Regions from separate parts of the Mesorhizobium cantuariense genome, predicted to be linked through region 1. Evidence: predicted binding sites of a transcription regulator. Region 1 holds the regulator's gene; each other region holds the start of a gene.
The links. The regulator LexA, encoded in region 1, represses DNA repair genes until DNA is damaged. The targets are predictions, from matches to a motif close to TGTTCNNNNTGTGTTCNG.
Positions count from the first base shown of each region.

Region 1 (4,126 bases):
TCTACCGCGATCCGCAGCGCTACTGGATGTTCTACGAACTGGCTGAGAAGCTGGTCGACTTCGAGGACTATTTCCGCCGCTGGCGCTTCAACCACGTCACCACGGTCGAGCGCATCATCGGCCTGAAACGCGGCACCGGCGGCACGTCGGGTGCTTCGTATCTGAAGAAGATGCTCGAGGTCGTGCTGTTCCCGGAGCTGTGGACCGTCCGCACCCGGCTCTGACAGCGTCAAATGAAAACAGGGACGCGCTGTGGCGGGAAACCCTTCGCGAACAACCGAGGACTGACCATGAGTGGAATTCCTGATCTCGCTGCAATCGAAGCGATGGATGCGACGGATCCGCTGCGGGCCATGCGCGATCGTTTCATTCTGCCGGACGGGGTGATCTATCTCGACGGCAATTCACTTGGGGCAGCGTCGCATGCCGTTTTCGGCGAGCTGCAGCAGGCGGCGACCCAGGAATGGGCCCAGGATCTCATCCGGGCCTGGAATACGGCCGGATGGTTCGAGATGCCGATCGAACTCGGCGATCAACTCGGACGCCTGATTGGAGCCGCGGCCGGCCAGACCGTCGTCTGCGATACGACGTCGACCAACATCTACAAGGTGTTGCATGCTGCGCTGGAGATGCGGCCAGGCCGGTTGGCCATCGTCGCCGAGGGTGACAGTTTTCCCACTGACCTGTACATCGCCGAAGGCGTGGCCTCGACCCGAGACGGCGTCCTGCTGCGCCTCGCGGGCGTCGACGCGCCAACCATCGAAGAGCTGATCGACGAAAGCGTCGCGGTGGTGCTGGTCAACCACGTCAACTACAAATCGGGTGAACTGCGCGACATGGCGGCGCTGACGCGCAAGGCTCATGCGGCCGGAGCGCTGATCGTCTGGGATCTCTGCCACACCGCCGGCGCTCTGCCGGTCGAACTCGACCAAGCAGATGCCGATTTCGCCATCGGCTGCACCTACAAGTATCTTAACGGCGGTCCGGGTGCGCCTGCCTTCATCTATGCCGCGCAGCGTCACCACGGCGAGATCAGCCAGCCACTCAGCGGCTGGTGGGGCCATGCGCGGCCCTTTGCCTTCGAACGGGGGTATGTGGCCGGCACCGGCATCCGCCGCTTTCTGTGCGGCACGCAGCCGGTCCTGTCGATGCGGGCGCTCAAAGGTGCGCTTGCCATCTGGAACGACGTCGACATGGCGGCCTTGCGAAAAAAGAGCGTCGCGCTGACCGAACTGTTCATCCAACTCGTCGAAGCAAAGTGCGGCGCCTATGGTCTCACGCTGGAAAGCACTCGCGACGCGACCAAACGCGGCAGCCAGGTGTCGTTCCTTCACGATCATGGCTATCAAATCATGCGGGCGCTGATCGAGCGCGGGGTGATCGGTGACTTCCGCGCGCCGTCGACCATCCGTTTCGGCTTTACGCCGCTCTATGTCGGCTACAGGGATGTGTGGCTGGCGGTTGAGGCGCTGGAAGACATTCTGCGCACGGGTGCATGGCAGGATCAGCGTTTCGCCGTCAAGGAGGCCGTTACCTGACGCAGCCGTCTCGACGATCCGTTGTCGCCGGCCTCACCTCCTGGTCGGATGTCCGAGGGACGAATTTCCAGCTCACAAATGCGTTCCCCGCCGGGTGCCGCGCTGGCTGCAATAGCTAACCAAGGTTGGCATTTTGGCTTCGTTTCGTTCACGGTAAACGAACGCCCGGAAAGCTGAAAATGCCCCCGGTCGCGGGTCCACCGGCGGCTGATGCCAACCCTAGGGCCGAGGATGGGCCACAGCCCATTAACCATAATAATTTCAATGCCGGCAAGCGCATTATGGCGGCGCGCAATCGTGATGGCGGCCCGCTGGCAACCGCCGAATAATTTCGACCCCCTTAATAAATTCATTAAACTTTAAACAGTTGCAGAACACAACTGGAACAGATAGTGTTTGTTCTGGGTTTGTTTTCTGATTCTGGTTTCAGGTACCCTGGGGGCCGCTATGCTGACGCGCAAGCAACACGAACTGCTGATGTTCATCCATGAACGCCTGAAGGAAAGCGGCATTCCGCCATCCTTCGACGAGATGAAGGAGGCGCTCGACCTTGCCTCCAAATCCGGGATTCATCGGCTGATCACGGCGCTGGAGGAACGCGGCTTCATTCGCCGGCTGCCCAATCGGGCACGCGCGCTGGAAGTGTTGCGGCTGCCGGACTCGATTGCGCCCGGCCTCAACGCGGCAAGAAAGTTCTCTCCCAGCGTCATCCAGGGCAGTCTTGGTCAAGGCGGCCTTGGCCGGCAGATCAAGCCGGCGTCTTCGCGGATGCCTTCGGCCGGCAATGACGACGACGTGGTCTCCGCCGTGTCGATCCCCGTGATGGGCCGCATCGCCGCCGGTGTGCCGATCGATGCCATCCAGCATCAGACACATTCGATCTCGGTGCCGCCGGACATGATCATGGGCGGCGAGCACTATGCCCTGGAGGTCAAGGGCGACTCGATGATCGACGCCGGCATCTTCGACGGCGACACCGTCATCATCCGCAACGCCGATACGGCGAGCCCCGGCGAAATCATCGTGGCGCTGGTGGATGAAGAGGAAGCGACGCTGAAGCGGTTCCGCCGCAAGGGTGCCTCGATTGCCCTTGAAGCCGCCAACCCGGCCTATGAAACGCGTATTTTCGGACCGGACAGGGTTAAGGTGCAGGGCAAGCTCGTCGGCCTGATCCGCCGCTACTGAGGCAGTTGCGGGCTGACCACTGGCTTCTCGGGCCTCTTGAAGGGCGGCAGTCCCCTCGCCTCGCGTGAGAATTTGCGCTGCGCGTGCCAGGGTCGATATGGCCTATCCACCGCGAAGCTGGCCGTCGCCGGTGTGGTTGCCGATTGGCGATCGAAGAAGACGGCCGCACTGCCTTTGCGAGCCAGTTGCCGCTTGGTGATGACGAGAACCAGCGGGTTGTGACAGGCGTCATAGGCGGTGGCGTCATTGATAACGATCAACTCGGCGAAGCCGCAGGCTTTCCAAGTGTCCTTGCGGTCTTCGACATAAGCAATGATGGCACCGGACGGATGCTTGGCCAGACAAACGCCTGAAGTGCAATAGAACGGCGATCCCGGCGGCAGTTCTGTGGCATCCGCGATCTCGAATTGTCCGTCGCCCTTGTCAAACACCTCCGGCACGACAACGGTTTCGGATGTCAGCGCACGTTTCCAGTTGTCGACGGTGAATTCGTTCGGCCTTGCCCGGCTGACCGCGAGTTCGCCGCCACCAATCGGCAACGCAACCAGCCGTGCGTCCTCCGAGATCAGCACATCCGGCGCGCGCGTATCCGAGACGGTCAGCAGGCCGGCAAGCGCGAAGGGAAGGGCTGCGAGCCGCAGCCATGTCGTCGCCATCGTCGCGATGACCAGGGCAATGGTCACCAGCAGGACAGACTGCTGCGAAATCAGCCCAACCCCATCGACAGGCGAACGCTCGGATATCCAACCCGATATGGCGATCATCACCGTCAGGCCCTTGCCCATCAGGTAGAGGGCTGGCCAGTCCAATCCGAACGGCATCAGCAGCGCGCTGGCAACGCCTAGAAACATGACCACTGTCACGATCGGCATGACTGCCAGATTGGCGAACAGGCTGAGCGGCGACACACGCTGAAAATGCCAGATGGCAAACAGCGCTGTGGCGCTGCCGGCGATGATGGAGGTCACGGCAAGGCCGCCCGCCGCCAGCATGAACTTTCGTGTCAGGAAACTTGGCAAGGATCGCTTTGGCGGCGGCGGTCTCGTTTTCCCCGCGCGATGATCCGACCAGCCGGCATAGGCACCGACAAGTGCTGCGGTCGCGGCGAACGACATCTGGAAACTCGGGCCGACCACCTCGTGCGGCGACACCATAATGACGGCGATCGCCGAAATCGCCAGATTGCGCATGGTGAGTGCTGCCCGATCGAACAGCACGGCAATCAGCATCACCGCCAGCATGATGAAGCTGCGCTCGGCGGCAACGACGACGCCGGAGATGATGAGATAGGCGGCGATCGAGAACAATGCCACTGCGGCGGCATATTTCTTGACCGGACGACGCGCGGAAAAGTCCGGAAACAAGGCGAAGGCACCGCGCAGCAACCCCATGATGGTGCCGGC
Region 1 is NZ_JBHRVD010000001.1:3,308,735-3,312,860, forward strand. Features, by position in the region: gene kynA (tryptophan 2,3-dioxygenase) at 1-224, shown strand, start outside; gene kynU (kynureninase) at 291-1,538, shown strand; gene lexA (transcriptional repressor LexA) at 1,986-2,723, shown strand; gene ACFOJ9_RS15915 (ComEC/Rec2 family competence protein) at 2,717-4,126, opposite strand, start outside.

Region 2 (4,126 bases), 1.3 Mb from region 1:
CGATGACCGTGCATACCGGTGGATGCCATTGCGGCAACATACGCCTTGGATTTTCAACCGAGCTCGACCCGCCGCAAATCGAAGTTCGCGCATGCCAATGCTCGTTCTGTGTCAGACATGGTTCGCGCGCCGTTGCCGATCCGAATGGCAGACTGATCATCTCGGTCAAGGACGAGACGCAATTGCGGAGATATCAATTCGGGCTGAGGACGGCCGACTATTTGATCTGCCGGGAGTGCGGTGTCTACGCCGCCGCAATCGCCAGAGATGACGATGCAAGGGCGATCGTCATCATCAACGCCCTGGACGACCGGGAGCGGTTCAGTCAGGAGCCGGTCCGTGTCGACTTCGATACGGAAAATAGGGCGCAGCGCCAAGCCAGACGCCGCACACACTGGACGCCTGTCGAGATAAGCTTCGGATAGTTTCCTCTCAGCGGATGACCGGCTCGCCATGAAACCGCCGGCGCGACGGCGGCGATACGCCGAAGCCGACTTCCATCATCAGCCGCGGCGTGCGCGCCGGCACAGTGCCCATGTGGAAGCCAAAGGGGTCCTCGACGAAGCCCATGCCTGCTTCTCCAGTCAGCGTCACCGGGCTCTGTTGGCCATAGACATCCAGAACCTGTTGCGCGGGGTGGCCGACCAGCAAGGTGAGCTGATGCTTGAGGCTGCGGCGCTTGTGGCTGCCCCTGACATAGACATGTGGGCCGGTGTCGGCATCGACAGGCCTGAGATAGAAGAAGAATTTCAGCATGCGCCAGTCGTCGAGGTCGAAATGATATTTGCCGAGCGAGGCGAGGTTCTTGTCGGCGTCCGAAGCCGCACCTGTAGGAAAGCTCCACCAGACCCGCGTCGTGATCAGTTTGGCCTGGCCGCCGAGATAATGCTTGGCAACATCCAGAAGCAGCGGATCGCGCTGGATGGCGAGCGCCGCCTGGCAGTCTAGGGTGCGCTCGAAAAAATGCCCGCTGAGCAGCGAGCGGCCGAAGTGCTTCTCAGCCTCGGCATGTTCACCCGGCATGAATTCGAGGCGGCGGTCGAAATTGCCGAAGCAAGGCGTGCGCTGGGCGAAGTCAGCGATCTCTTCATGGATCGCCGGCGGCAGGACCAGGCCCGAAAACAGCCCGTCGGAGCGCAAAGCTTCGACCACCGCTTCACGCTCGACGCCGGCAAACATCGTATCCCCCGCATTGGCGGCTGGGCGGGCGCGTTTTGCGCCCAGCCAATGCATGCGGCGCCCAGGCATGGTGCGCGCCAGCACGAACATCGGCAGCCAGGCAGGGTTTTCGCGAAGATCCTTGAGATAGGTCGGAATGCGCACGGCGATGCGCCGCAGCAGACTGCCGTTGCGCGCAATGGCCTCGAGACTGGCCGTACCGGGATTGTCGGGGGGTGAAAGGTGCATTGGATCCTCGGCTATGAGAGGGCCACCGATGCCGTATCGGTGCTCACACTCTGCATGACCCAAACCCAAATCACCCACTTGGACGGAAGCTAATCTCACGTCAGGTTTTGTGCAATGCACAATGGAGTGAGCATCTGCAAAAAGATCACGTCGGGGGGCGGTGCTTCTGCTTTGCCGACGCCACCCAAATTTCGGCGTCGAGCCGCTTCGTCGCGAGGCCCCGCGCGATGGCCTCGGCGCTGCCGGCACTCTTCGCCGAGGCCGCGGCCTGACGCTTGCTGATCAGCAATCCGTCGGCCAAGGCGCGGTTTCCGGAAAAGACCCGGGCCAGGAATGGCGTGCGGCTGCCACGCGCCCGCGAAAACCGTGCCGCCATGGTTTGCCTGGCCGTATGGGCAACAACCTCATCGATCCAGCCCTCCATCAGCCGCGCGCCGGGCTCCACCAACAGTAGCCAGTCTCCTTTTGCCTGCCGGATACCGGCAGCGACACCGCCCGTCACATACTGACAGCCGGCGTGCTCGGCCACACGATGCGTCTGGTCGGTGGAGCCCGTGTCGCAGACGATGACTTCGCGCACCACCCCCTCGACCGCGCCGCCAATCAGCGAGGCGAGCGTGCGGGCAAGGCCCTCCTCGTCATTGCGGGTTTCGATGAGAACACTGAGCATCCTTAGCCGAATAGCGGAAAGCGCGGCACAGCGCCAGTTATTGCGGCGCACCATAAAAAGTTCTTGCTTTGTTCTCATCGACAAAATAGGAATAATTTCATGAACAGAGCGATTCGACACAACATGGACAGTCCCTGGGAGCGGGCCAAGATGGAACAGATCGTGCGCGCCGACATTGCAGCTTTCGGAGCAGGAAGGGCCGAGATGGCCAATGCGATGATCGAGCAGAGCGGTGTGCGTGTCCGTCCGGACCGCAACCGCGGCAGGTCGGCGGGCATCAATCCGTCCGGCCGGTTCGAGCCGGTCAGCCGGCATGTGTTCGACGATGGCTGGAATTCGCTGGAGGAACTGCCGCCCTTCAAGACCGAAGTGCAGGTCGAGAAGCCGCGCACCATCATCACCCGCAACGAATCGCCCGACATTTCCTTCGACCGTTCGATCAATCCCTATCGCGGCTGCGAGCACGGCTGCGTCTATTGCTTTGCCCGGCCAACGCACTCGTTCATGGGCCTGTCGCCGGGTCTGGATTTCGAATCGAAGCTGTTCGCCAAGCCGGATGCGGCGCGCTTGCTCGACAAGGAGCTTTCGAAGGACGGCTACCAGCCGCGCACCATCGCCATAGGCACCAACACGGACCCCTACCAGCCGATCGAGAAGCAATACCGGATCATGCGCGAGATCCTCGAAGTGCTGGAGGCGCGCGGCCACCCGGTCGGCATCGTGACAAAATCCGCTTTGGTGACGCGCGACATCGATATCCTGTCGCGCATGGCCGAACGGGGGCTCGCCAAGGTGGCGCTGTCGGTGACGACATTGGACCGGATGCTGGCCAGAACGATGGAGCCGCGCGCGTCGACGCCGACCAAGCGGCTGGAGGCGATCCGGCAGCTTTCGGATGCCGGCATCCCGGCTTCGGTCATGGTCGCGCCGATCATCCCGGGCCTGACCGACCAGGAGATGGAACGTATCCTCGATTCGGCACGCGCGGCTGGTGCCCGCGAGGCGGGTTATGTCGTGCTGCGCCTGCCGCTGGAGGTCAGCCCGATCTTCAAGGACTGGCTGCTGCGCCATTATCCCGACCGCTACCGCCATGTGATGTCGCTGATCCGGTCGATGCGCGACGGCAAGGATTACGATTCGGAGTGGGGCAAGCGCATGAAGGGTGCGGGTCCCTACGCCTGGCAGATCGGCCGGCGATTCGAGATCACCGCCAAGCGGCTCGGCCTCAATGCCGAGCGGCGGACGCTGCGGACGCTGCGGACCGACCAGTTCGTTGCCGCCGGAAAAGACCAGGTGCAGTTGACGCTGCTTTGAAAAGACAATTCGTCGCGGTGGTTTGATCCGTCGCAGTACCAAGAATCCCGTCCGGCCTGCCCCGGCCTGCAGACGGTGCCCTCCCGGTCCGGCGCCCCACCCGACCGGAGGGACTTGCGGAGAATCGGAACCGATGCGAACCTCGCCGCAACATGGCTCGCGCGCGTTCTGATTCTCCGCCTCTCTTTGAAATCATCGAGAAGCCCGACTTCTCCTTCGAGACGAAGGCAATGGCCGAAGGTCTGTGGCCCGTCGCCGGAATGGACGAGGCAGGCCGCGGTCCCTTGGCCGGGCCGGTGATCGCTGCTGCGGTGGTGCTCGATCCCGCCAACATTCCGGACGGGCTCGACGATTCCAAACGTCTCAGCCATTTGCAGCGTGAAGCCCTGTTCCTGCGAATTCTCGGCTCTGCGCAGGCGGTTTCAATGGCCTCCATCAGTGCCGAGGGCATCGACGGCAGTAACATCCTCAAGGCAAGCCTCGAAGCCATGCGCCGCGCGCTGGTCGGCCTGTCGGTTCAACCGAAGCTTGCCCTTGCCGACGGACGCGACGTGCCGCCGGGCCTGCCTTGTGCCGGGCGGGCGCTGATCAAGGGCGACCAGCGTTCGCAATCGATCGCCGCCGCCTCGATCATCGCCAAGGTTATGCGTGACCGCATGATGTGCGGCTGCGGCAACCATCACGACCGCTACGGGTTCGAAGTCCATATGGGCTACGCCACGGTCCGCCATCGCA
Region 2 is NZ_JBHRVD010000001.1:2,005,235-2,009,360, reverse strand. Features, by position in the region: gene ACFOJ9_RS09230 (GFA family protein) at 3-425, shown strand; gene ACFOJ9_RS09225 (hypothetical protein) at 433-1,407, opposite strand; gene ACFOJ9_RS09220 (glycosyltransferase) at 1,553-2,077, opposite strand; gene ACFOJ9_RS09215 (PA0069 family radical SAM protein) at 2,228-3,391, shown strand; gene ACFOJ9_RS09210 (ribonuclease HII) at 3,544-4,126, shown strand, end outside.
Region 2: the regulator LexA is predicted to act here: its motif matches at 2,136-2,153, upstream of ACFOJ9_RS09215 (PA0069 family radical SAM protein).

Region 3 (4,126 bases), 3.4 Mb from region 1:
TGGCGCCCTCGCCGCGGCGCTCGAGGTCGGCCTTCAAGGTCGCCGCCAGCATGCCCACCAGCCGTTCGATGTCCTCGGTCAGGGTAATGGGTTCGGCGAGGTGGCGTTCGACCGAAAGCGGCGCGACGGGAAGGCGCGGCGAGACGGCCTCGTCGAGGCGGCCAAGCGCCTGGTCGAGGCGCAAAAGCAGCAAGGCGCCGAAGCGGCGGGCGAGCGGCGCGCGCGGTGCCGCCATGACGGCGCCCGCCGTGCGCAGGCCGACGCTTTCCAGGCTGGTGCGGGTCGAAGGCTCGATGCGCAGTGCGGCCAGCGGCAAGGGCGCGAGCAGCGCTTCCTCCTCGCCGCCATCGACAATGCGGTCGCCGCAAAACCGTGCCGCCGCCCAGGCAGCACCCGGTGTCGCGGCAAGCCCGGCGCGGACATCGAACCCCTGGTGGAAGAAGCGCGACAGGATGTCGTCCAGCATGGCGCGTTCGCCGCCGAACAGATGGGTGCAGCCGGTGACGTCGAGAAACAGGCCGTCCGCCCCGTCCAGCGCCGCCAGCGGTGTGTAGCGGTCGCACCAGTCGGCAAGGCCTTCGAGCAGGCGGCGGTCGGCTTCCGGATCGGCCTCGACGACGTCGATCGACGGATGCATGGCGCGCGCATCGGCGATGCCCATGTCGCGCTTCAGGTGCAGCGCCTCAGCCCGCTCGTCGAGGGCTGAGATGCGCTGCGCGTTGCGGTCGCGATGGCTGATCACGAGCGGTGGGTGAGATGGCGGCAGATGATCCGACGGCCGGGAACGCCAGGATCGCCCCAGACGCTGCCGCAGGATCCTTTCCACTGCCAGATAGGGAAACCACAGGGACAGGATTCTTTGCCCGCTCTCTTCCCTCGCCCGTTCTTTCGTCGAATGCGCGTTCATCGGGGTTCCACTCCAGTGTGAATTGTCCAGGCAGGGCCGTGCGGCTCTTGCCGATGGTGATGGTGAAGGCCGGGCGGCCGATCGAGCCGGCGAGTGGCCCGGCGATGGTGTCGCGCGGCGCTGCCGGCGCCGAGGCGACGATGAGGCGGACGGGTGCGGCCGTCGGTTCGGGCCCGGCCGCCTGCCGCAGCAGGAACACCGGCCGGCCGGCACCTTGCGCCCTTGCATGCAGCCGGCGTGTCGCGGTCAGGTCCAGCCGCTGCGGATTGCCGCGAATTTCCAGGATGACCGCGGCGAGCGCCGTCATCCGGGCCGCCTCCTCGGCGACCCACAGCGCATCGACAAGTTTTGGCGCTTCGGAAAACAGCAATTGCTCCGGCTCGATGCCGAAGGAAGCATGAAGCCCCCTGGCATAGGGAAAGCCGGCCTCGCGAAAAATCTCCGTGGTGCCGATCCACAGCACCGGCAGCCCCGGCGTTTGCTTGAGGATCAGGCTTGTGAGCGACAGGGCGAAACCGGCGACGGCCCCGGCATCGCGGGTTTGCGTGCCATGGATTTCGCTCAAGGCGGCCTTCGGCAGGCCACCACTCAGGGCGGCATCGAGGCGCCCGACGCCGATGGGCAGGAACGCATCCGGCAACGCCGCGGCAATGCCGCGCCGGACGATCGTGAGATCGGCGTTGACGTCAGCATCGGAGGTCGCGGCAGCCGGCGCCTGCAGGCGCTCGGGCAGCGTTCCCTCGATTTTCGCGATCTGGCGGCGCAGGGCAAAAACAGTCTCCCGCGCCACGGCGGTCATCGCCATGACGGTCAGCTTCCACTCACAATTGTTCCTGTTATGTTCCTATAGATTCCAGAGGCAGCCGGAAGAGTCAAGGAGACTCATGGGGAATTTATTCCTCTCCGCCCGGATGGTGCAGGCGCATCAGCCCGTTCATTTGCCGATTCCGGTGCGAAAGCCTATATGCCGGGATCAAAGGACAAAGCATGGCCCGCATCTACAAGACCCGCACCTGGCACGACGAACTCTCGCCCTCGATGGACGAAATGGAGTTCCTGGCGCTGGAGGCGTACGCCCATCTGCCGGAAGATTTTCGCAAGCTGACCGGCGAGATCGTCATCCAGATCGCCGAGTTTCCGACCGACGAGATCATGGACGACCTGTCGCTGGAAACGCCCTTCGACCTGCTCGGCCTGTTCGAAGGACGCGGCATCGCCGAGCGCTGGAATCCGCAGACCGGCGAGGGCCCGAACCGCATCACGCTCTACCGCCGCGCTATCCTCGACTACTGGTCCGAGAACGAGGAGACGCTAGGCGACATCGTCACCCACGTGCTGATCCACGAGATCGGCCACCATTTTGGGCTGTCGGACGATGATATGGAGAAGATCGAAGAGGCGGCCGAGTAACTGATTCCTACGCCGCGTGAACTGTCCATTCCTATCAAGTCGGTCCAGAACTCAGCGGCGGCAAGGGCTTCTGAGACTTCGCTTCGGATAGGTTGGTCATCCGGCTGATGAAAAGATGCAGCGCCTTCTGTACGGCGAGCGATGGCGGCTCGGACGGATGCCACTGCGGAAAATGACCATCAACCACCATTCGTGCCAACCCATAGACAAATGCACGAGCGGCAAGAACCAGATGATCGAAATCCGCGTTCGCAGCCAGCCGACCCTGGTGTTGCGCCTGGGTCAGCAGGTCGATCATCTTCCGGCGAATGGCCTCATTCTGACCGCGAAGACTGTCCGACCCGTCGAAATCAATCAGCGTTCGGGAACTGATGATCTGGAAATGCGTGGGATTGGCAATCGCCCATTCCAGATAGCCTTGTCCGATTGCTTCGAAGGCCACGATGGGATCCGCGCTGTCGACTGCTGAAAGTGCATTGGCAACGGCCTCTGTCAGCCGGTTCATGGCCTGTTCGGCGACCGCGGTCAGCAGCGCTGCTTTCGATTGAAAATGCCGGAAGGGGGCGCCGGGGGAAACGCCGGCCCGCTTTGCGGCTTCGCGCACGCTCACATTGTCGGGGCCGCCTTCCTCGACAAGTTGAATTGCAGCATCGATCAACGTGTCCCGCAAATTGCCATGGTGGTAGCCGGTGCGGTGAGGCGTCTTGGCGTTTGCCATCTCTTCTCCTTCGTTCCGTAGAGCTGCTTCACGCGTCTCTAGCACGATCCGCGATTTATGTAATCAGTGTTTACAATGCAGGCAAGAGCATGTAAGCAGTGATTACAGATGGGATCGGAACAGGCCTGCGGTCTTCGCGGCTCCCGTTTTCCCAGATGAGGAGACGAACATGCTCGCCAGAACCGCCGAACCCCGCCGTCCGCAATCGCTCATTTCGCTGAGGAGTTCAGCCGAAGAACTTCAGCACGAGGAGAATTCCACGATTGTCCAATCGAGCGCGGCTGTGCCCAGCGTCACGCTTTATCGGCTTGCCGCCGTCGCCGGGGTGGGAAGCGCGCTTATTCTTCTGGTTAACGCGGCCAAACGCAGCTCGCTCATCGCGACCACCGATCTGACGCAACTTCTCGCGCCAGTCGCCGAGATATTGGCGCTTGGTCTTGTCGTCGGCCTGTTTCTCGCTTTTGGCCGGCGCGCGGGCCTCTTCGGCACGATGGCGTTTGTCATCAACTTCGTTGCACTGGCAAGTTTGGTCGGTGTGGAAGTGGTGATCAATCTCGTATTTTCGAAACTTCCGCTGACAACCATCATTGACCTGCGCGCCGGCCCTCTCGGACTGGCTCTGGTCGTCAGTTCGGTTCTTTTTCTGCTTGGGACGCTGGCGTTTGTAATCTCTCTTGTCGTGGCAAGAGGCGTGCCGCGCATTCCGCTCGCCCTTTATTTCATTGGCGCGGTGCCTATCGCGCTCCGTGCGTTCGTGCCGGAGTGGGCTCTCGACCTGGGCCTGGTGACGCTTGCGGCAGCGATAGCCTGGCTGGCCGGGTGGCTGTGGATGCGAGCGCCGATTACCAGTCGCTGAGCTTGGTGTCGGGCCCGTATTCCTGACCGTCGATATCCTTCACGACGGCCTGGCCGCAGCGCATGGTCTTGGCCTTCTTGTCGTAGGCATAGGTCGGTGAGCCGAACAGGTGCCAGCCATTGTTCAGCGCCGCCGTCACCTTGTGGCAGAAGCTGGCATCGTCCGGAGCGGACAGAAAGCGGTAGAGTTTCATTTTTCAGTCCTGTCGTGAGTAGCCATAGCCCGCGAGCATAGG
Region 3 is NZ_JBHRVD010000001.1:6,700,560-6,704,685, reverse strand. Features, by position in the region: gene ACFOJ9_RS32895 (DUF6504 family protein) at 1-742, opposite strand, end outside; gene ACFOJ9_RS32890 (ImuA family protein) at 684-1,712, opposite strand; gene ACFOJ9_RS32885 (metallopeptidase family protein) at 1,895-2,317, shown strand; gene ACFOJ9_RS32880 (TetR/AcrR family transcriptional regulator) at 2,352-3,035, opposite strand; gene ACFOJ9_RS32875 (hypothetical protein) at 3,205-3,891, shown strand; gene ACFOJ9_RS32870 (DUF1737 domain-containing protein) at 3,878-4,084, opposite strand.
Region 3: the regulator LexA is predicted to act here: its motif matches at 1,736-1,753, upstream of ACFOJ9_RS32890 (ImuA family protein).